Regions from separate parts of the Pseudorhizobium sp. NPDC055634 genome, predicted to be linked through region 1. Evidence: riboswitches for the same ligand, from Rfam matches in the RefSeq annotation. Region 1 holds a riboswitch; each other region holds the start of a gene.

Region 1 (7,585 bases):
TCCCATTTACGCCGTCTCGCGACGGGGACTGCTGCCGCAGCCTCACCGGGTAACGAAGCCCCTGAAGCTTTCGGTCGCGGATATACCCATCGGCTCCAGTGTCACCTACATGCTGCAATGGCTGCGGACCACGATCCGCGCTCACGAGGCGGCAGGTGGAGACTGGCGCGACGTGATCGACGGGCTGCGGCCGCACACGCAGTTGCTCTGGCGGCACCTGCCGCCCGAGAGCCGGCAGCGTTTCCTGCGGCATCTCTCCACCATGTGGGACACCCACCGCCACCGGATGCCGCCGTCGTCAGCTGCGCGGATCGCCGAAGCACAGGCCTCCGGTCTTCTCCACATCCTCAAGGGCCACTTCCAGGGCGCGGAGCGGACAGCAACCGGAACCCGTGTGTCCTACCGTCCTTCCGGGCAGCATAGGCCGGCCGTCCTCGAAGGGTCCCATGCCATCGATTGCAGGGGTTTTCGCCGGCTGTCCTTCCCGACCCCGAACCGGTTGCTGCAATCTCTTGCCGACAGCGGGCTCGCACGTCTCGATCCGCTCAATCTCGGGCTCGATTTCGACCATCAGGATGCGCTGGTCGACCAGCAGGGGCGCAGCTCCGCCCGAATCTTCGGTATAGGCCCGATCACGCGAGGCACGCACTTCGAGATCACCGCCGTGCCGGACATCCGGGTACAGGCGGGACGCCTTGCCGCGCTTCTGCTGGGTACGCCCGGCCTATCCGTCTCCGCAAGTGCCTGAATAAGCCGGAGAAGGGGAGATCGTTTCTCCTCTTCCCGCCTCGTCGCACGCTAAGGCTCTTCTCTTTTCCCCTTCAACTACGAAATGGACGCCAAGGCACCTCCACTAATAGTCTATCTACACAGTAGACTGATCCTCAGGAGGTGCTTCCATGTCCAGACTAGAAATCCTCGGCCTCGCCGGCAGTTTCAGCGTCCCATCCAAGACCCGGCGCCTCGTGGAAGAGGCAGTTGCGCGGACGGTTGCCCGTTTCGGCGGGCGTTCGAAGGTGATCGATCTTTCCCAGCTCGGGCCGGATTTCGGCGGGGCGCGTGACCTTCGTGATCTGACCGGAGCGGGAAGCGATGCGGTCGATCACATCATAGAGGCGCGCGCGCTCGTGATCGGGACGCCTGTCTACAAGGGCAGCTACCCGGGCCTCTTCAAGCACCTTTTCGACCTTCTGGATCCGTCAGCGCTTGCCGGAAAACCGGTACTGCTCGTCGCCACTGGGGGAGGCGACAAGCACGCGCTCGTCATCGAGCATCACCTGCGCCCGCTCTTCGGGTTCTTCGAGGCGCAGACCCTTGCGACCGGCGTCTATGCCTCCGAGCGCGACTTTGCCGGCGGCGAGATCATCTCGCCCTCCCTGACCGCGCGCCTCGACCGGGCCGTCGGCCAGTTCGAACCGTACCTGAGGAAGGAGAGGGACCTCCCGATCGCCACGCGGATCGAACGCTGGCGCAGCCCCGCCGAAGCCCTCGCCACCAATTCCTGAAATCCGAGACCGGAGACACGACCATGACACGACAGATCAAGCTTGGCGCCTTTCTTCCCGGCGGCGGACAGCATATCGCCTCCTGGCGGCACCCCGACCAGCCGGCCGATGGCGCCACGAACTTCGAGTTTCACAAGCAGCTCGCGCTTACCGCCGAGCGGGGTCTCTTCGACGCCTATTTCCTCGCCGACGGGCTCGCGGTCTCGTTCGGTGGGACCTCGGAAGGTGGAAGCGCTAAGGTGGCGGGTCTCGAGCCGGTGACGCTGTTTTCCGCACTCGCGCCGCTCACCACCCATCTCGGCTTCATTGCGACGGCCTCCACCACCTACGAGGAGCCCTACAACCTCGCACGCAAGTTCGCCTCGCTCGACCTCATCTCCGGCGGCCGGGCCGGCTGGAACGTCGTGACGACGGCAACCGAGGCTGCCGCGCACAATTTCAATCTCGATCAGCAGCATCCGCACGCCTTCCGCTATTCCCGCGCGAAGGAGCACGTCGAGGTCGTCAGGAAACTCTGGGACAGTTTCGAGGACGACGCGTTCATACGCGACAAGGAAAGCGGCTCCTTCTACCATTCGGAGAAGCTGCACGGGGCAGATCACCTCGGCCCGCACTTCAAGGTCCGGGGACCGCTCAACGTTCCGCGCTCGCCCCAGGGGCATCCGGTCATCGTCCAGGCAGGCCAGTCGGAGGATGGGCGAAGCCTTGCCGCGGCAACGGCGGAAGTCATCTTCACCGCCCACCAGCGCCTCGACACCGCCCAGGAATTCTACCGTGACATCAAGTCCAGGGCCGCGGGGCTCGGTCGCGATCCCCGTCACGTGCTGGTCATGCCCGGCGTCTCGCCCTTCGTGGGTCGGACCGAGGAGGAGGCGCGCGAGAAATACGAACGCCTCACCAGCCTGATTCTCGAACAGGACGGGGTCGGGCTCCTGAACGGCCTCACGGGCGGGACGCTCGACCTTCGGGGCTACGATCTCGACGGGCCGCTGCCGCCGGCCCCGCCGACCGAGGGGATGAAGAGCCGGCAGGCGCTGATCCGGCAGATCGCCGACGAGAACAACTTCACGATCCGCCAGCTCTACCAGTGGGTCGCGTCGGCCCGCGGGCACTTCACCGTGGTGGGTTCGGCGACGCAGATCGCCGATACGCTGCAGGAATGGTTCGAAAACGAAGGCGCGGACGGCTTCAACATCCTGCCGCCGTGGCTGCCGACCGCGCTGGACGACTTTGTCGACCTGGTGATCCCGGAACTGCAGCGGCGCGGACTGTTCCGGACTGCCTACGAGGGGCGGACGCTGCGCGAGAACCTCGGCCTGCCTTTCCCCCAGAACCGCTGGGCGCTCGCGCGCCAGTCGCAGGCGGCCGAGTAGGCGAACCGAGGAGAAGCAGTCATGTCCATCATTCAGTCGGAAGACACGGGCGCCTATCGCCCACCCGGTCCCGCCGTTCCGTCGCTGGGAAAGCCGGTTGCCGCAACGGCGGCCGGACTGACGCGGCTTGCGAGCCGCTACGGCCTGCTCGTCGGCTTTCTCGCCTTCTGGCAGGTGGCAAGTGAGGTGGGGTGGCTGAACCCGGCCGTCTTCCCGCCGCTCGATACCATTTTCGCCGCCCTCTGGCGGGGATTGGCGGGTGGCTTCCTCCTGGACGACATCGCCATCAGCCTGCAGCGCGCCGGCATCGCGTTTGCGGCAGCGGTCGTCATCGGCATCCCGCTCGGATTGTTCATGGGGCAGGTAAAGGCGGTCGAGCGCAGCCTCGACCCGATCCTCCAGCTCTTCCGGCAGACCTCGGCCCTTGCCCTCTATCCGGTCTTCATCCTGCTCCTGGGACTGGGGGAGGCCTCCAAGGTCTTCGTGATCTTCTGGGCGACCCTCTTCCCGACCCTGCTCGCCACCATCGGCGGGGTGAAGCAGGCGGATCCGAAGCTGATCGAGATGGCCCGAGTCTATGGGGCGTCGCGGCTGACGATCTTCCGGCGGGTGGTCCTGCCGGGCGCCGTGCCGTCGATCTTCGTCGGACTGAGGCTGAGCGCCACGACCGCGCTTCTGCTCCTGATCGCGGCCGAGATGATCGGCGCGAACAGCGGTGTCGGCTTCCAGGTCATGAACGCCCAGTACAATTTCCAGATCCCGCTGATGTTCGCCGCCATCTTCCTGCTCGCGATCCTCGGGCTCGGTGCGAACTACGCCCTCGAACGCGTCCAGCGCAGGCTCTGCCGCTGGAACGAACTGAACCGCTGATCCACCTCATCACGCAAAGGCTCACGATCATGAACATTACCCGCAGACATCTCTCCCTTCTCGCCATGCACACCGCGGTGGCACTCTTTGCCAGCACGGCACTCCTGAGCGGCGCCCAGGCGGCGGAAGAAACCAGGCTTCGCTACCTCGCCAGCCACGGCGGCGTATCGGCGCATGAACTGGCGCAGGAACTCGGGTATTTCGAGGGCACCGGCGTGGTCCTGGAAAACATCGGCTATGCCGGAGGAGGGCCGGAGTCCCTCTTCGCGCTGGCGTCCGGCAGCGCCGATATCGGCAGTGCCGCCACCGCCGCGGTCATCAACTCGATCGCCGGAGGAAACGACTTCGTCGCGGCCTATCCGAGCAACGGCATCAACGACCAGGTCCAGAGCATATTCTACGTCCTGGAGGAGAGCCCGATCCGCTCCGTCAAGGACATCGCCGGCAAGACGATCGCGGTGAACACGCTGGGGGCACATCTCGACTACACGATCCGGGAAGCGCTCCATGCCGAAGGACTGCCCGAGAACGCCGCGAGGCTGGTCGTCGTGCCCGGGCCGCAGCTGGAACAGGTCCTGAGGGCCGGGCAGGTCGACGTGTCCGCCTTCGGATACTGGCAGACGACGTTCGAGGGCGCGGCGCGCAAGACCGGCGGGCTGCGGGCCATCTTCGACGATACGGACGTGCTGGGCGAGATCGCCGGCGGCTTCGTGGTGCTCAGGCGCGACTGGACGGAGGAGCATCCTGAAGCCGCGAGGACCTTCGTCGAAGCCTCCGCCAAGGCTCTGGATTTCGCTCGCGAGAACCCGGAAAAGACCGAGGAGATCCTCGCGCGGGTGCTGAAGGAACGAGGCGAAAACCCGGAAATCGCCCAGTATTTTGCCGGCTATGGCGTGAGGCCCGGCGGGCGCGCCGTCGAGCGTGACCTGCAGTTCTGGATCGAGGTGCTGGAACGCGAAGGAAAGCTCGGCAAGGGGCAGCTCTCGGCATCCGACATCCTCTATGCACCCCAGACACTGGCGAGCGGAGGCTGATCGTGGAAGCTGTCGCACACCGCCGCGGGAGGTTTCCATACGAGGCCTTTCCAAGTCCTTTGCCCTCAATGGCCGTGACCTGAGCGTCCTGAGGGGGATCGATCTCGATGTCGGCGCCGGCCAGTGCGTGGCGATCGTCGGGGAGAGCGGCTCGGGCAAGACGACGCTGCTTCGCATCCTGGCGGGACTGGAGGCCGCCGACGGCGGGGACGTGTTGATCGACAACGCCCCCATTCATGGCGTGGGGGCGGAGCGGGCGGTGATCTTCCAGGAGCCACGGCTGTTGCCGTGGCTCACTGTGAGCCAGAACGTCACCTTTCCCCTGGAAGTGCGCGGACTGCCGGCCGCCGAGGCGCTCCAGCAGGCGCGCCGGTACCTGCGGCTGGTCGGACTGATCGAGTTCGCCGATGCCTATCCGGCCCAACTCTCCGGGGGCATGGCGCAACGGGTCGGCATTGCCCGGGCGCTCGCGGTCCAGCCGGAGCTCCTTCTTCTCGACGAGCCGCTCGGTGCGCTCGACGCCATGACGAAGATGACCATGCAGGAGGAACTCGCGCGGATCTGGGAGGAGGAGCACGTGACCATGGTCCTCGTCACCCATGACCTCGAGGAAGCCATATACCTCGCCGACAAGGTGCTGATCCTGCCGAAGCAGAAGGGGACGCTTGTGAGGACGATCGATGTGGACCTACCGCGCCCGCGCGATCGCGGCCATCCCCGGTTCGTCGCGCTGCGCCAGTCGCTGCTCGCCGAATTCGGCCTCCACTAGCCGGACACAAAAAACAGCCGGGCCGGCTGCATGCTCCTCCCCAGCGGCCTCGGCGCGGGCGCAAGACGCGATCTTGCGCCCGCCGCACCGCCTTGAGGTGCCGGCCGACGTCGCCTTCCTCAAGCTTTCCCCGCCATCGGACCTGAACCCGCCGGAGAGTACGGCCGGCGTCGACAGACGTCGTTGACCGGGGGCGAGAGTTCCACTAGTCCTGATCCCGGATTTGGCTCCGCCGAGAGGTGGATTAAATGGGAACACGGTGCGGCTTCTTCGGAAGCCCAGTCCGTGACTGCCCCCGCAACTGTAACCGTCGAGCCAGCCTCCACAATGCCACTGCCTTCTTCCTTCGGGATGGATGCGGGAAGGCGGGGGCGACGCGATGACACGGAAGTCAGGAGACCTGCCTTATCCGGTCACCCATGTCTGAACGCGGGGCGCGTTCGGGCGCGGCCGTCCGTAGCGGTGACAACTTGAAGAAGTTGCCGCGTGCGGAGGCCGTCCGGGTACCATCCTCGACGTCCATTCCCAGATTTCAGGTCCGCCTGCGGTGCGAAGTTGGCAATGTGCTGCGTGCACGTAGACTGGGGCTGAAATGCGTAATTTGAGAGTAATTGGCGCGGCAATCCTGCTGAGCGCGCCCGGAGGGGCCCATGCTCAGGACGGGATTGAAACCGCGAACCAGGCGACCACGCTCGAGACGATCGTGCTGACCCCGCTGAGGCGCGAATCAGCGCTCGCCTCCGTCACCTCGACCGTGACCGTCATCGATCGAGAGGAAATAGACCGGTCGGCGGCAGCCGATCTTCCCTCGCTCCTGAAGGCGTATCCGGGCGTTTCGATCAGCCGCTACGGGGGGCAGGGCGCGGTGGCGGACGTTTCTCTACGGGGCATGGGCGCCAGCCAGACGCTCGTCCTGATCAACGGCATCCGCAGCGCGTCCGCTACCAGCGGAACGACACCGATCTTCAACATCCCCTTGAGCGCCATCGAGCGGATCGAAATCGCCAAGGGCGGCCATTCGGCGCAATACGGCGCGGACGCCATCGGCGGGGTCATCAACATCATCACCAAGGACGGCACCGGGTGTGCCGACGGCCGGTCGCAGTGCTCGTCCGTCACCACCGGGATAACCCATCCCTGGGGCGGCTACACGGACCTCAGCACGCGCGGGCTGACGGATAGCGGACTGAACTACTTCATCGGCGGGCAGGTCCTCGGTACCCAGGGCTACGATTTTACCACCCCGCTCGCATGGGGACACGAACCGGACGACGAGGGTTTTCTCCAGGGCTCTCTCAATCTCCGCCTCTCGCAGGATTTCGACTGGGGAAGGCTCTATGCCGACGGTCTCTATTCGCGCGGACGATCGCAGTACGATGCGCTCGCTCCCGAGGACAACGAGGTCGATGTCACAACGTTCGCCGGCAAGGTCGGCGTTCGGGTCGATCACGATGAGAGCTGGTTCTCCACCCTCGAGACGACCGTTGGCATCGACGACGCCTCAAACTTCCGCGACGGCGTTGCCGGTCGCCGCGATTTCACGACGCGGCGCTACGGAATACTAGCCTCCACGCAGAAGACCTTCGATCTGCCCGACTACAGCCACGTGCTCGGCGGCGGTGTCGAAGTCTACCGCGAGGAGGTGTCGGCAACCACGGACTACAGCGTGACCGAACGGGATCTTGGGGCGGTCTTCGCCCAGTACGGGTTCGAATACGACGACTTCAACCTGAACGCCGGCATTCGCCACGACCGCAACGAACAGTTCGGCTCGGCAACCACGTGGAATGCCGGCATGAGCTACGAGGTGATCGACGATCTGGTCCTGCGTGCATCCGCCAGTACCGGCTTCCGCGCCCCGACCTTCAACGATCTCTATTATCCCGGTTTCTCCAATCCGGACCTGAAGCCGGAAAGGTCGCGCTCCTACGAACTGGGCGCACTGTGGCAGGTCGGCCCGGAGACGAGCCTCGACGTCGCCTTCTACCAGACATGGCTTAAGGACGCGATCGCCTCCAGCCCGCCGACCTATGT
Region 2 (7,585 bases), on a different contig from region 1:
TCATGTCGACGAGGAAGGAGACGATTGCGTCGGCCAGCCGATAACCGCTTGCTGCGACGACTGCCAGGCAGGTCGCAATCACCGCCGAAATCCCGGCGGCGACCATTCCGACCTGGAAGCTCAGCGCCAGCCCCTTCACCGTTCTCACGAGCATGTCGCGTCCGAGCATGTCCGTGCCGAACGGGTGCAGCCAGGACGGCGGCTGGAGCCGTGCGGAAAAGTTGCTGGTGAGCCCATCCGGTCCCGTAAGCCGGGCCGCCAGCACGATCGCCGCAAGCAGAAGCGTCGCGATCCCCGCGCCGATCACCACCATCCCCGCATTGTTGATCGACGGGACCGCAACAGCGGGTTTTTCAATTGCCATCGTCATGTGAGCATCTCCTGCCGCGCACGGTTCAGGGCTGAAATGCGCGGGTCTGCCACGCGATAGAGAACATCGGCGATCGTATTGCCGACCGAGACGAGAAGGGTCGTCATGATCGCGATGGCAAGAAGCAGGGGCACGTCACCGCGAATCCCGGCTTCGATCGTTGCGCTTCCGAGCCCGGGGTAGGAAAACACGGTTTCCGCCAGTATCGAGCCTCCGAAAAGCTCGCCAAGAGAGGCGAAGAGAACCGTTATCGCCGGCAAGGCAGCATTCCTCACGCCATGGCGCAGGATGATGTCCAGCGGCCCGGCCCCTTGGGCACGGGCATAGAGTACGAAGTCGGACTGCATGATCTCGATCATCTTGACGCGCGTATGAAGCGCAATCTGCGCAATCCCGAGGATCGAGAGCGCCAGCAGCGGCAGCAGAAGATGATGCAGCCGTTGCAGCAGCGTGACGTTTTCCGGCAGCACGCCGATCGGCGTGGCACAGCAAACGGGCGTCCACCGAAGCCCAACGGAGAAGACGATCAGAAGCAGGATGGCGATCCAGAATGTCGGCGTGGCGGCCAGCACGTAGGAATACAGGCGGATTACGCGATCACTCCAGCTTCCCGGGTGGGCGCCGGCCCATATGCCGAGGGAGAAACCGATGATCCCGGAGAACGCCCAGGCGAGCCCCATGAGAATCAGGGAGGACTGAAAACGCTCGGAGATGATATCGGCAACCGGCGCATTATAGGTCACGCTCCAGCCGAGGTCGCCCCTCAGCAATGCCGTCAGCCATTTGAGGAACTGGATACCTGCCGGCTGGTCCAATCCCCATTTCTGCGCGATCAGCGCCCGCTGCTCGGGTCCGACGCGGGCGATATCGGGTCCAAGATAGGCATTGATCGGATCGACCGGCGAGAGTTTCGCGAGGATGAACGCAACAGCCGCCACGCCCGCCAGTACAAGGACAAGGCGGACGAGCCGGGTGATGGCGAAAGCCTTCCAGGAAAGCATTGCCGTTCCTCAGTTACAGGTCCAGGTCCAATCCTGGATGCCGGCCGTGATCGGCCATCCATGGCCATGCGGTTCGACCTGGGGGTCTCCGACGTCGAGGCATTTGCTGACGAAGTAGATGTGATCGAGATTGACCAGCCAGGCCCACCCGGCTTCCCCCTTGGGGCCGAAGCCGGTGGCACCGTCCCACTCCGCCTTCTGCCAGTCGGGATAGGATGCTTCGAGGCTGGGGGCGCGCTGCGCTTCGTCGAAGTACTGGTCGACGACCGGATTGGAGAAGAAGCCCGGATTGTAATATTCGACGCCTGCCCGCCCGCTTTGGTAGAGGCTGTACAATTCGACCGGGCTGTGGCTTCCCCATCCGAAGACCACGGGTTAGGTATGCATCACGCGGTCGATGACCTCCCACGTCGTGCCGTTCGGCCTGCCTTCGATGCCGAGCGGCCGCAGCAGCTCGGACACCACGATCGCAATCGCCTGCCGGGTGGAATCGGAGGCGGAATAGTTGATGGGAAAAGCCGCTCGTGTTCCGCCTTTTTCGCGAATGCCGTCCGGACCAGGTATCCAGCCGGCCTGGTCGAGCATTGCCTTCGCTGCCGCAAGATCGAACGTCACCGCAGCCTCGGGGTTCGACCAGGGCAACCCGTCCGCGGGTCCGAAGGCCTGCGTGCCGTGTCCCTGGAGCGCCACATCGACGATCTTTTGGCGGTCGATGCCGAGATTGATGGCCCTGCGGACGGCAAGATCGGCCGTCACGTCGTTGCCGACGGGATTTCCGTCAGCGTCCATCCTTGCGCCCTTCGGGACCATGGGAAAATGAATCCCCCGATTGTCGACGGAATCGACCACCACCGGCCTGAAGCCTTCGGGAACGGCATCGGCGAGCGTTGCCGGGACGGAGACCATGTCGACCTCGCCGGCCCCGGCGGCGGCCAGGCTCGTGTCCTCGCCGGCAAACAGGAAGGTGAGACGGGTGAAGGGCGGTTTCCTTCCGTAATAGTGCGGATTTGCCTCCACGATCAGTTGCTCGCCCTGTGTCCAGGAGACGAGTCTATATGGACCGGACCCGAGCGGGTCACGTGCGTATCCTGGGCTGTATTTCCCGGCGGGTACGATGCCCAACGAGTAGAAATTATCCGCGAAGGTGATCCATGGCCGCTTGAGCCTGATGACCACGGTCTTGTCGTCAACTGCCTCGACCGACGCCATCTCGGTGAGATCGAGGGGTCCTCCGGCCTTGGCTGCCCGCTCGAACGTGAATGCGACATCCTTCGCAGTCAGGGAGGTACCGTCTGAAAATTTCACGTCGTCACGGATGGATATGGTCCAGGTTAGTTTGTCATCCGAGAGCGTCCACTCGGATGCAAGGTCGGGTTTCGTCGCCAGACCGGCGTCGCGCACGAGAAGCGTCGACTGAAAGAGGGGATGGCCGTAGCGACCCCAGCCGAACAACGGATCATATCCGGTATCCGGCTCACCGCCGATAGCCAGTATCAGCTCACTTTTGCCGGCCGCCAGAACCTGCGGCCCCGTCAAGCACAGGGCAGAAACACCTGCAATAATCGAGAGCTTCCGTGCAAGCATGATCCGAATACTCCACGATCAATGGTGTTCCGGAGATACGTTACGGTATGATGTCTTTCGGAGAAATGCTTACAATCAATTCTGCACATTCGCCCGCTCCCGCTTCTCTAAAACGCTCCGACTCAGGCATGGAAAGGCCTCGCCACCGCTTGGCCAAGTGCGATGTCGTCAGGGACCACGAACGGCGTCATCGCGGATGGCCGAGGTAGCGCCGCATGCAATAAAGCAGCGCTGCCTGATTTTCGTTCTCACGCATTTCAATGACGCGTCCGAAGAAGATGCGGTGGGTCGCCTCGTCGATGGAATTGGTGACCTCGCATTCAAAGCTCACCGATGCGTTCGAGAGGATCGGGATGCCGGTAGTGCCGCAGCCCCATTCGCCAAGCTCGAACCTGTCCTGCAAGACCGTCCTTCCGCCAAAAGCATCCGATATGTCCTCCTGCCCCGGCATCAACGTGTTGACGCCGAAATGACGGGTTTTCTCGAACGCACGAAAACAGGAGCTTCCACGATTGATGCAGACGAGAAGCGTCGGCGGTGTGTCGCTGACGCTGCACACCGCCGAAGCCGTGAAACCGAAACGTCGGCCACCGCATATGGTAGTAACGACATTCACCGCCGACCCGAGACGCGACATGCCGTTGCGAAACGTGGCTTTGTCCACGGCTTCAAATCGGTCGTTCGCTATATTCACGTCGGCCTCCCGCCGCGGGCCGCGCCTAGGCCGAAAGCTCTCGACGGACAATTTCGGCACCTGCTCCCAGAGCAGCAAGCTTGCCTCTGGCGACCTGGCGAGACAGGGGGGCCATACCGCAGTTGGTGCAGGGATAGAGCTTGTCGGCATCGACGAACTGAAGGGCTTTGCGAAGCGTTTCGGCAACTTCTTCCGGCGTCTCGATTGTATCGCTTGCCACGTCGATGGCGCCCACCATCACCTTCTTCCCGCGAAGGAGTTCGATCAGATCGATGGGGACATGCGAGTTGTGGCATTCCAGCGAGATCAGGTCGATACCGGACTGCTGCAGCTTCGGGAAGGACTCCTCGTATTGCCGCCATTCCGACCCAAGGGTCTTCTTCCAGTCGGTATTTGCCTTGACGCCGTATCCGTAGCAGATATGCACGGCGGTTTCGCACTTCAGGCCTTCGATCGCCCTTTCCAGGGTTGCAACACCCCAATCATTGACATCGTCAAAGAAGACATTGAAGGCCGGTTCATCGAACTGGATGATGTCGACGCCGGCGGCTTCCAGTTCCCGGGCCTCCTCATTGAGAATTGCTGCGAATTCCCAGGCGAGCTTTTCCCGGCTCCCGTAGTGCGCGTCATAGAGCGTGTCGATCATGGTCATAGGACCCGGCAGGGCCCATTTGATCGGCCGCGTCGTCTGCTGGCGTAGAAATTTGGCGTCTTCGACAAAAACCGGTTTCTGCCGCGACACTGCGCCAACGACCGTTGGAACACTCGCATCGTACCGATTGCGAATCCTGACGGTCTGACGTTTTTCAAAATCGACGCCGGCGAGGTGTTCGATGAATGTCGTGACAAAATGCTGGCGGGTCTGCTCGCCATCGCTGACGATATCGATACCTGCCTGTCGCTGATCGTCGAGCGCCAGGCGCAGGGCATCACGCTTGCCTTCGATCAGTTCTTCGTCCCGCAGCTTCCAGGGTGACCAGAGCCTCTCGGGCGGCGCGAGCCAGGAGGGTTTCGGCAAGCTGCCGGCGGTCGACGTGGGCAACAATGTCTTCATGATAGGCACCTTGTGTTTTCGGTTCGTCAGAGGGCGTAGTTTGCAGACCACTGCTCGAGAACGGCCCTGTATGGCTTGATGAATTTCTCTTCGGCAAATCTTGCCTGCTCGAAGGCCAGCCGGCTACGCTCTTCGCGATCATAGACGATCCGGGTCACTGAATAGTCCTGATGCTTGAGGCTTGGCTGGTAGCAGGCTGCTGCCGCAGAATTTGCGTTGTAGATCTCGGGGCGGTAGATCTTCTGAAACGTCTCCATCGTGCTGATGGTGCTGATAAGTTCGAGATCGGTGTAGTCCGCGAGCAGATCGCCGGCAAAATAGAATGCAAGAGGCGCAACGCTGTTCGGCGGCATGAAGAACCGCACCTTCAGTCCCATTTTTGCGAAGTACTGGTCGGTCGACGAGAATTCGTTCTGGACGTACTCGGCCCCCAGCACGGGGTGCTGGTTTTCCGTGCGGTGATATGTCCTGCTGCACGAGGCGCTCAGGCATATGACCGGCGGCTTGCTGAACTGCTCCTTGTAGGCTTCCGAATTCAGGAAACATTTGAACAGCTTTCCGTGCAGTTCGCCGAAATCCTCTGGCGTATCGAAAGCGGGCCGCCCCTTGTTGTGCTCAGGCAGAACGACGCTGAAGTCATAATCCCGGACATAGGAGGAGAGGTTGTTTCCGACGATGCCCTCGATCCGTTCGCCGGTTTTCCGGTCGCGGATCGTCGTCTTCAGGATTTCGATGAGAGGGAACGGATCGCTCCGGGCCCCAGCTTCGACGACCATTCCGACGGAAACGATTTCGAGTTCTACGGTATAACGATCGCCCTTCGGATTATTCTGGTGCGCGAGCGCGTTGAACCGGTTGTCGATCATTCGCAGGGCATTGCGGAGATTGTCCTTCCGGTTCTCGCCTCGGGCCAGATTGGCGAAGTTGGTCGTAATCCGGGTATTCTCCGACGGGCAGTAATCCTCATCGAACGGGATGCTCTTAATGATGAAGGTGAAGTCCTGGCTCATCGCGATCTGGCGTCCTCGTTCCGAGATCGAACCTCATCGGTTCCATCGGTCAGCAGTTCAATGCTCCCGGTCGTCGAGAGCCGGGCCTGCTGTATGCCTGAGCCGTTGATCGGGAAAAATTGGTATTCTCTCACCCAAGCATGAGCCGTGTTCATCATTGGACATGAACATCGAAGCCTCTCCGCCAGCCTGAGAAACGGCGGAAGCGCGAAGAACCCCGCACATCCCCGCGTGCCATGTCGAACGGAGACGCCTTGACCGCTTAGGCGACATGCGACATTGGTGCGTCATCGTGGTTCTGCGGGCGAAAGTCCGGAGCTAAGAGGGAATTCGGTGAAGGCTCTGCCTGAGGCCGAAGCTGCCCCCGCAACTGTAAGCGGCGAGCGAAAGTCCATCCAAGTCACTGAGGCCATGCCTCGGGAAGACGGACCGGAGCGAAGACCCGCAAGCCAGGAGACCTGCCGCGATAGATAACGTCCACGGGCGGGGTGTCCCGGAGTGCCGCTTTCGCGACAGGCCTCCCGTGCCGTCGTCTCTGCGTCATCCCATCGCCCGGCCGCAACGCGATGGCAGGGCCCATGACCGAGATTTCCCCCGAAACAATTCCTGCCCGGCCGGGATCGAGCACCTGTCTCGTCGACATCGTTTTCCCCGGCGATACCAACCATCACGGCACCCTCTTCGGGGGAGCCGGGCTCGCCCTCATGGATCGGGTAGCCTTCATCGCGGCGACCCGGTTCGGACGGATGCCTTTCGTGACCGCGTCCTGCGAGCGTATCGATTTCAGGCAGCCGGCCCGCATGGGGCACATCGTCGTTTTCACGGCAAGACCTATCAAGGCCGGTCGTCGCTCGTTGACCGTCGAGGTCGAGATGGTGGCGGAAACCATTGTCGGTCGGCAGCGGCACACCTGTACACGCGGCATTTTCAACATGGTCGCCATACCCGAGGGCGAAGACGCCAGGCACCGTGTCTTGCCCGAACTGCCTCCTGAGGAGGCGTCCCGCAGGAGCGATGGCGTTGCCATGGTCGAGATCGTATTTCCGGATCAGGCGAACAGCGTCGGCCGGATGTTCGGGGGCGAGGCAATCGCCTACATGACCAAGGCAGCCTTCGTCGTCGCGTCCCGCTACTGCGGTAAGCTGGTGGTCCTCGCCTCGTCAGAACGCATCGATTTCGCCAGGGCAATCGAGATCGGTGAAATCGTCGAGGCGGAAGCGCGTGTCGAGCGCGTGGGCCGCAGTCGATGCTGATCGAAACGAAGCTCTGGTCCGAAAACCTCCTCACCGGCGAGAGGCATATCACTGCCACCGGACATTTCACCATGGTGGCGGTCGCCGAAGATCATCGGCCCGTCCCGGTTCGCGACATCTCCCCGGCAGACGTTCTGCCGAGCGGCAAGAGGGGCGTGTAGACCATGCTGGACAGGCAACATCTGTCGATCTTGCACGAAGTCGATCGCCTGGGCAGCCTGACTGCTGCGGCCGAGCGGCTGAACGTGTCCCAGTCCGCGCTCAGCCACACGATCCGCAAGCTGGAGGAACGCTGTGGCGTCGCCATGTGGGAGAAGGATGGCCGCAACCTCCGCCTCACCGAGGCCGGCCGCTACATCGTGAGGCTGGCGCAACGTGTTCTCCCGCAGATCGAAAGGGCCGAGGGTGTCCTGTCGGATTATCGCCGCGGCAAGCGCGGCTTCCTCAAGATCGGCATGGAATGCCATCCCTGTCATCAATGGCTGATGGGCGTCACGAGACCCTATCTCCTCGACTGGCCGGACGTTGACCTCGACCTGACGACATCGTTCGCATTCGGCGGTGTGGCGGCGGTGAGCGGATACGAGATCGACATTCTGATCACGCCGGATCCGATCGA
Region 3 (7,585 bases), on a different contig from region 1:
CGCAGCTGACATTGGCCGTGCGGCCGTTCTGCAGCTTGATCCGCTGGTAGCCGCCCCGCCAGTTGTAGAGCGTCGTCGATCCGGTGGCCGTGTCGCTGAGGGGCGGGCTGTATCTCGCGAAGAACTTGCCCGCCGACTGCCCCAGCCAGCGGGCCTCGATCGGGTTGGCCGGCGCGCGCGTCGTGGTGCAGGCGGAAAGCACGATGGCGATGACGGCTGTGGATGCGATGATGCGGCGGTTCATGTCCTGTAGACCCTCTTCTCTGCTCGTCCGACACGTTGCGGGGCCGCACTAGCAGATTCCCACGGTGCGGCGCAGCACCGCGTCGCCTCGCTCTCGAAATATCCCGTCACCGCCACCTTTTTGCCACGCCCGCTGCCGATGCTTTATTGGCAAGGCAGAGGCCGCAAATTTTGCATCCGACCGCTTGTCGAAGCCGAATGGCTGGTCTATAGAGGCGCCGCTGGTCACGGAGTGTAGCGCAGTCTGGTAGCGCACCACGTTCGGGACGTGGGGGTCGCAAGTTCGAATCTTGCCACTCCGACCAGCTGAAAAGCCCGCAGTTGCGGGGTTTTTCTTTGTCGACCTTTCGATCGCAACTCCTCCTTCGGCAATGATTGCGGCAACCCGTGTGCTGCCGTGTCGAATGCGTCAGTATCCTGAACCGCCGCCGTACAGACATCGCCTGGCTAAACTGCGGTGTCCCTTGCCGCCCTGTCCTGCCGTAGGCAATTCGACGACATCCGCATGGGCGGTGGGTTCTAGGTGGTCGAGGAATTCACTGATTTCGTCGAAGTTGTTTTTTGCACTCGTCGAACGCCACCCGGAGCGCGTCGCCCGTTCTGTTTGCTTGGCCACCGGGGTTCCTAGAAACGAAACGCCTGCGCGCTCGCGGGCATGAATTGGAAGCGGGGTTTCTGATTTTGCACCGATGATTTCCGCGAGTTGACGAGCCTCTCGGCCAATGCGATTTGGGCGCGGACAAGGGGGAGATACCGAATTGAAAATCATCGTAGGGGTCGCGGCGGCAGCGCTCGCGCTAACGTCGTGCGTGCAATCAAGCGCGATGCGCGTTTCGAAGAACGAGATCATCATTCAAACGAGCGCCGAGTCGATGTGCGGGTCCACCGGCGCATTGAAAGCTGCTGAGAAGTCAGCCGCGGTCGAGACGATCAAGGCGGGCTACGACCGTTACGTCATCACATCCGCCTCGGCAGCAAACAACACGTACGCCACCCAAATGCCCGGAACCTACAGCACCCATGGTTCCGTGAACTCGTATGGGCGGTTCGCCACCGTGAACGCGATCACCACCTACACGCCAGGCCCGACAATTTACGGCGGCAGCCATGATCAGGCCATAGGCGTACGCATGTTTAAAGAGGGCGAGCCCGACGCAGCCAACGCGGTCTCGGCGCGCGAGACGCTGGGGCCCAAGTGGGAGACGATGGTCAAAGGCGGCGTTCGCATCTGCAACTGAGGCCTGTGGCCGTTCGGCCCCCGCCTTAGCGTCCTTGCCCGCCTTTTTGCACGCGTCCGACCAGCTCGAAGCCCCGCAATGCGGGGTTTTTCTTTTCCCGGCCGCGGATCGCCATGCGAGATTGCCCTGCCAGACGGTCTGTTGCGCCGCCGCGAAGCCTCCGCCCGTCGTACTTATCCCCGCCGTATTCCTCACCCACCGTTCATAGCCGTTGACGGGGATTTCATCTCGTCTACTATATCTAGTGTTCGAGGTTCCTTCGATTCGGTTTTCGGATCGGGGCTAAGACGGGAATTCGGTAGCGGACATAGGTCTGTGAAGCCGAGGCTGCCCCCGCAACTGTGAACGGCGAGTGCCTGCTCCATCGCGCCACTGGGTTTGACCCGGGAAGGCGGATCAGGCGTGACGACCCGTAAGCCAGGAGACCTGCCTTGATCGAAACGTCCGCCGGCGGGGTGCCGGGCAGGGTTTGGTCGCTCGTGTCCGGATTTTGCCGGGCAGGCCGCCTTCCTCGCGCCCCCGTCAATTCGTCTGCATCGGGGTCAAGGCCATGAACACGCCATTCCACGTCATCGCTGACCCGTAGTCGCTTTCGACTGCGGCATTCGCACGTCTTTTCCCCTTGGCGTCGGTCCGGGCCTGGTGCGGCCCCGGTCCGACAATGCCTTCCTGCGCCCAATTTCCACGAGGAACCCATGTCGATCACCGTCTATTCCAAGCCCGCCTGCGTCCAGTGCGCTGCCACCACCCGCGCTCTCGACCGCCAGGGCATCCATTATACCGTCGTCGACGTTTCCGAGGACATGCAGGCCTTCGCCCTCGTCCAGGGGCTCGGCTACCGGCAGGTGCCCGTCGTGATTGCCGGCGAACAGCACTGGGGCGGGTTCCGCCCCGACATGATCAGCGCGCTTTCGTAAGGGGCCGGAAATGGCCGGCCTCGTCTATTTCTCCAGCCGATCGGAAAACACCCGGCGCTTCGTGGAGAAACTCGGGCAGAGCGCAGTGCGCCTGCCCGTCGAGGCGGATGCCGTGCGGCCGCTGGCAGACCGGCCCTATGTGCTCGTCACGCCCACCTACGGCGCTGGCGGCGACAGGGGAGCGGTGCCGAAGCCGGTCATCCGGTTTCTCAACGATCCCCGCAACCGCCATCTCCTCCGCGGCGTGATCGCGGCGGGAAACACCAATTTCGGCGAGGCCTACGGGCGCGCCGGCAGGATCATCGCCGACAAATGTGGCGTGCCGCTCCTCTACCGGTTCGAGCTTCTCGGAACCGCGGAAGACGTCATCGCCGTCAGACAGGGACTGGAACGATTTTGGACACGCTGACCCAGACGAAAACGAGCGCCCCGGCAGAAGCGCCGCTCGATTATCATGCGCTGAACGCCATGCTGAACCTCTATGACGATCAGGGGAGGATCCAGTTCGACCGCGACCGCCAGGCGGCGAAGCAGTATTTCCTGAGCCACGTCAACCAGAACACCGTCTTCTTCCATAACCTGCGGGAGAAGCTCGATTACCTGGTGACGGAAGGCTATTACGAGCAGGAAGTCCTCGACCAGTATTCCTTCAACTTCGTGCGCGACCTCTTCGACGAGGCCTATGCGCGGAAGTTCCGTTTCCCGACCTTCCTCGGCGCCTTCAAGTATTACACGTCCTACACGTTGAAGACCTTCGACGGGAAGCGCTATCTCGAGCGCTACGAGGACCGTGTCTGCATGGTGGCGCTGACGCTTGCGGCCGGCAACGAGGAGCTTGCCCGCGATCTCGTCGACGAGATCATCTCGGGCCGGTTCCAGCCGGCGACCCCGACCTTCCTCAATGCCGGCAAGAAACAGCGCGGCGAGCTTGTGTCCTGCTTCCTGCTGCGCGTCGAGGACAACATGGAGTCGATCGGCCGCGCGATAAATTCCGCCCTGCAGCTTTCGAAGCGCGGCGGCGGCGTGGCCCTGTCGCTCACCAACCTTCGCGAGATGGGCGCGCCGATCAAGCAGATCGAGAACCAGTCGTCGGGCGTCATCCCGGTGATGAAGCTCCTGGAGGACAGTTTTTCCTACGCCAACCAGCTCGGCGCGCGGCAGGGCGCCGGTGCGGTCTATCTCCATGCCCACCACCCCGACATCATGCGCTTCCTCGACACCAAGCGGGAAAACGCCGACGAGAAGATCCGCATCAAGACGCTGTCGCTCGGCGTCGTCATCCCCGACATCACCTTCGAACTCGCCCGCAACAACGAGGACATGTACCTCTTCTCGCCGCATGACGTGGAGCGGGTGTACGGCGTGCCCTTCACCGAAACCTCGGTGACCGAGAAGTATCAGGAGATGGTCGAGGATTCGCGCATCCGCAAGAAGAAGATCAAGGCGCGCGAGTTCTTCCAGGTCATCGCCGAGATCCAGTTCGAGAGCGGTTATCCCTACATCATGTTCGAGGACACGGTGAACCGCGCCAACCCGATCGCCGGCCGCATCACGATGAGCAATCTCTGCTCCGAGATCCTGCAGGTGAGCGAGGCGAGCCTGTTCAACGAGGACCTGTCCTATGCGCAAATGGGCAAGGACATTTCCTGCAACCTCGGCTCCCTCAACATCGCAGCCGCGATGGACAGCCCGGACTTCGGCCGCACGATCGAGACCGCGATCCGTGCGCTGACCGCGGTCTCCGACATGAGCCACATCTCGTCGGTGCCTTCGGTCGCCAAGGGCAATGACGAGAGCCACGCGATCGGTCTCGGGCAGATGAACCTGCACGGTTACCTCGCCCGCGAGCGGATATTCTACGGCTCGCAGGAAGGGGTCGATTTCACCGACATCTACTTCCTGACGGTGACCTATCATGCCCTTCGCGCCTCCAACCGGCTGGCGGTGGAGCGCGGGCAGAGCTTCAAGGGCTTCGAGAACTCGAAATACGCCTCGGGCGAATATTTCGACAAGTACACCGAGGTCGAGTCGCTGCCCGCGACCGAGAAGGTGAAGGCGCTCTTCGAGGACGCCGGGATCCGCATTCCGACCCGGGACGACTGGCAGGACCTGAAGACGGCGGTGATGGAGGGCGGCCTCTATAACCAGAACCTGCAGGCCGTGCCGCCGACGGGCTCGATCTCCTACATCAACCACTCGACCTCTTCGATCCACCCCATCGTCTCGAAGATCGAGATCCGCAAGGAAGGCAAGATCGGTCGCGTCTATTATCCGGCAGCCTACCTGACGAACGAAAACGTCGAATACTACCAGGACGCCTACGAGATCGGCCCGGAGAAGATTATCGACACCTACGCGGCGGCAACCCGGCATGTCGACCAGGGCCTGTCGCTGACGCTGTTCTTCCGCGACACGGCGACCACCCGCGACATCAACCGGGCTCAGATCTACGCCTGGAAGAAGGGCATCAAGACCATCTACTACATCCGCCTTCGCCAGATGGCGCTGACCGGCACGGAAGTGCAGGGCTGCGTTTCCTGCGCGCTCTGATCTTCAGCCATGTGCCGGTGCTTGCCCCTCATCCGCCCGCGCCGAACAGAGCGGAGGCGGGGTGAGGGGCAGCCCCGATCTTCCAAAGGACATTACCGATGAACATGCAAAGCAAGGCGAAGGCCCAGAAGCCCGCCGCCGCCATACGCGCCATCAACTGGAACCGCATCGAGGACGACAAGGATCTCGAAGTCTGGAACCGCCTGACCTCCAATTTCTGGCTGCCTGAGAAAGTGCCGCTGTCGAACGACATCCCCTCCTGGGCGATGCTGAAGCCGGAGGAACAGACGCTGACGATCCGCGTGTTCACCGGCCTGACCCTGCTCGACACGATCCAGAACGGCGTCGGGGCCGTCCGGCTGATGGCGGATGTGCAGACCCCGCACGAGGAAGCCGTGCTCTCCAACATCTCCTTCATGGAGGCGGTGCATGCGCGCTCCTACTCGTCGATCTTCTCCACCCTGTGCTCGACCCCCGACGTCGACGACGCCTATCGCTGGTCGGAGGAAAACGAGTTCCTGCAGAGGAAGTCCGCCCTGATCATGGAACAGTATGACGGCGCCGATCCCCTGAAGAAGAAGGTCGCCTCGGTTTTCCTCGAAAGCTTCCTCTTCTATTCGGGCTTCTACCTGCCGATGTACTGGTCGAGCCGCGCAAGGCTCACCAATACCGCCGACCTGATCCGCCTGATCATCCGCGATGAGGCGGTGCATGGCTATTATATCGGCTACAAGTTCCAGCGTGCGCTGGACCGCGAGCCGGAAGCGCGGCGACAGGAGATCAAGGACTTCGCCTTCGACCTGATGCTCGAACTCTACGACAACGAGGCGCGCTACACGGAAGATCTCTACGACGGCGTCGGGCTGACCGAGGACGTCAAGAAATTCCTGCACTACAACGCAAACAAGGCGCTGATGAACCTTGGCTACGAGGCGCTGTTTCCGCCGGAGGCGTGCCGTGTCAATCCGGCGATCCTGTCCGCCCTCTCACCCAATGCCGACGAGAACCACGATTTCTTCTCGGGCTCCGGCTCGTCCTACGTCATCGGCAAGGCGGTCGCGACCGAGGACGAGGACTGGGACTTCTAGGCAAGGCGTGCCGCAGGGCCTCGCGGTGTGGCGATAGCCCGCCGCTCCGCGAGGCGATCGCCGGGGGAGGAAATGCCGCGTGCCCTGGAACAAAGGAATTGTCGCAGGGTTAGCCGCTCAGGGAAGAGGAGGATCAAGTCATGAAGACGCTCGCCACGATTACGGCTGCCGTCACCCTGGCAGCCTTTAGCCACACGCCAGGCCTTGCCGACTGCCACGACGTTGCCGGCTCCGCGAAGACGCAGGAGACCGCCGGCATCGCCAAGGACGGAACCCAGGCTCCGCTTGAGGGTGATTCCGGCTCGCAGGTGAAGACGGAAAGCGCCACCGGCACCACGACGACCAGCGCGGACGCCCTCGCGAAAGCGCCCCAGAAGGACGGTCAGACCATGCCGATGGGCGAGACCAGCAACCTCGCGACATCGGGCCAGGATGCCGCCGCACAGCAGGACGGCGGCAAGACTGCGGCCGCCAGTGCCGGCGCAAAGTGTAACTGACCGGCAGGTCCTGGATAAAGATAGAGAAAGCCTCGACGCGCGGTCGCCTTGCCGCCGAGGGTGGTTGGTCCCATGGCGCAAGCGGGAGGCACTTGCGCCATGGATATTGTTCGGCTGCCGCGCGGTCAGCCGCGCTTCAGCGCACCGTTTTCCCAGCCCTCGAACTTGCCGGTGAAGAAGTCGACGTTCTTGAAGCCCAGGAGCGAGAGCACCGTGTAGCTGTGGGTCAGCTGGACGCCGCCGCGGGTAAATAGCACGACCTTCTTGTCGGGCGTCACGCCGACTTCCTCGTAGAGCTTGCGAAGCTCGTCCGTGCTCTTCAGCGCCCGGTTGTCGTCGAGGGTGGAATCCCAGAAGACGTTGACCGATCCGGGGATCTGTCCGGCGCTGTAGTCGGAGGGCGAGCGGACGTCGACGACGACCACGTCCGGAGTGGCGGCGAGTTCCTTGACCTGTTCGGCCGTCAGGAACTTCGGACCTTCGGAATTGCCGAGGTCGGCACCGGCAAAGGCGTAGTTGCCGAGCGCCAGCGACTGGCCGGCCGCAGGATCGCGGCTCCACTCGTCCCAGCTTTCGTCATAGATGCGGACGTTCGTGTAGCCGAGGTTCTTGAGCGCGATGTAGTTATTCGCCGCAGCGACGCCGCTGCCGCAATAGGAGAGGATTTCCTTGTTCTTGTCGACGCCGCGCGACGCCAGCAGGTTGTTGATGACGTCCTGCGGCAGGATCTTGCGGTCTTCGGTCAGGAGCCTCGCGGCCACCACCGACTTGGCGCCCGGAATATGGCCGTCGACGAAGGCGTCGGAGTTGCGTCCGTCGATGATCACGGTGTCCTGGCTCTTCAGCTTCGACTGGACATAGGCCTTGTCGACGCGGACATCGTTCTTTTCCGTCAGCTTGAAGTCCGACTTGGCGACCTCGACCGGATCGGTCGACAGCTCACCGGTGAAGCCGGAAATGCCGCCATCCAGCACGTGGATGTTCTTGAAGCCCGCATACTCGAGCGCGATGAATGCGCGGCCCGGCAGGGAGTTGCTGTCGTAGATCAGCAG

The links. Region 1 has a riboswitch for cobalamin ahead of ACWGPT_RS05715 (TonB-dependent receptor domain-containing protein). Riboswitches for the same ligand answer to the same signal wherever they lie in the genome.
Region 2: linked by a shared signal. The riboswitch ahead of ACWGPT_RS11140 (acyl-CoA thioesterase) and the one ahead of ACWGPT_RS05715 (TonB-dependent receptor domain-containing protein) in region 1 are both predicted to bind cobalamin.
Region 3: linked by a shared signal. The riboswitch ahead of nrdH (glutaredoxin-like protein NrdH) and the one ahead of ACWGPT_RS05715 (TonB-dependent receptor domain-containing protein) in region 1 are both predicted to bind cobalamin.

The regions. Positions count from the first base shown of each region.
Region 1 is NZ_JBSHHW010000003.1:114,790-122,374, reverse strand. Features, by position in the region: gene ACWGPT_RS05745 (FAD/NAD(P)-binding protein) at 1-748, shown strand, start outside; gene ACWGPT_RS05740 (NAD(P)H-dependent oxidoreductase) at 900-1,505, shown strand; gene ACWGPT_RS05735 (LLM class flavin-dependent oxidoreductase) at 1,529-2,878, shown strand; gene ACWGPT_RS05730 (ABC transporter permease) at 2,900-3,748, shown strand; gene ACWGPT_RS05725 (ABC transporter substrate-binding protein) at 3,778-4,782, shown strand; gene ACWGPT_RS05720 (ABC transporter ATP-binding protein) at 4,751-5,551, shown strand; cobalamin riboswitch at 5,759-5,973, shown strand; gene ACWGPT_RS05715 (TonB-dependent receptor domain-containing protein) at 6,144-7,585, shown strand, end outside.
Region 2 is NZ_JBSHHW010000005.1:307,091-314,675, forward strand. Features, by position in the region: gene ACWGPT_RS11105 (ABC transporter permease) at 1-370, opposite strand, end outside; gene ACWGPT_RS11110 (ABC transporter permease) at 367-1,371, opposite strand; gene ACWGPT_RS11115 (hypothetical protein) at 1,381-1,743, opposite strand; gene ACWGPT_RS11120 (ABC transporter substrate-binding protein) at 1,747-2,955, opposite strand; gene ACWGPT_RS11125 (flavin reductase) at 3,143-3,649, opposite strand; gene ACWGPT_RS11130 (methionine synthase) at 3,675-4,703, opposite strand; gene ACWGPT_RS11135 (DUF1852 domain-containing protein) at 4,730-5,713, opposite strand; cobalamin riboswitch at 5,990-6,193, shown strand; gene ACWGPT_RS11140 (acyl-CoA thioesterase) at 6,292-6,966, shown strand; gene ACWGPT_RS11145 (hypothetical protein) at 6,960-7,127, shown strand; gene ACWGPT_RS11150 (LysR family transcriptional regulator) at 7,131-7,585, shown strand, end outside.
Region 3 is NZ_JBSHHW010000005.1:267,601-275,185, reverse strand. Features, by position in the region: gene ACWGPT_RS10960 (hypothetical protein) at 1-244, opposite strand, end outside; tRNA gene ACWGPT_RS10955 (tRNA-Pro) at 472-548, shown strand; gene ACWGPT_RS10950 (hypothetical protein) at 653-859, opposite strand; gene ACWGPT_RS10945 (hypothetical protein) at 1,002-1,481, shown strand; cobalamin riboswitch at 1,716-1,929, shown strand; gene nrdH (glutaredoxin-like protein NrdH) at 2,177-2,398, shown strand; gene nrdI (class Ib ribonucleoside-diphosphate reductase assembly flavoprotein NrdI) at 2,409-2,807, shown strand; gene nrdE (class 1b ribonucleoside-diphosphate reductase subunit alpha) at 2,795-4,948, shown strand; gene nrdF (class 1b ribonucleoside-diphosphate reductase subunit beta) at 5,047-6,036, shown strand; gene ACWGPT_RS10920 (hypothetical protein) at 6,177-6,533, shown strand; gene ACWGPT_RS10915 (rhodanese-like domain-containing protein) at 6,659-7,585, opposite strand, start outside.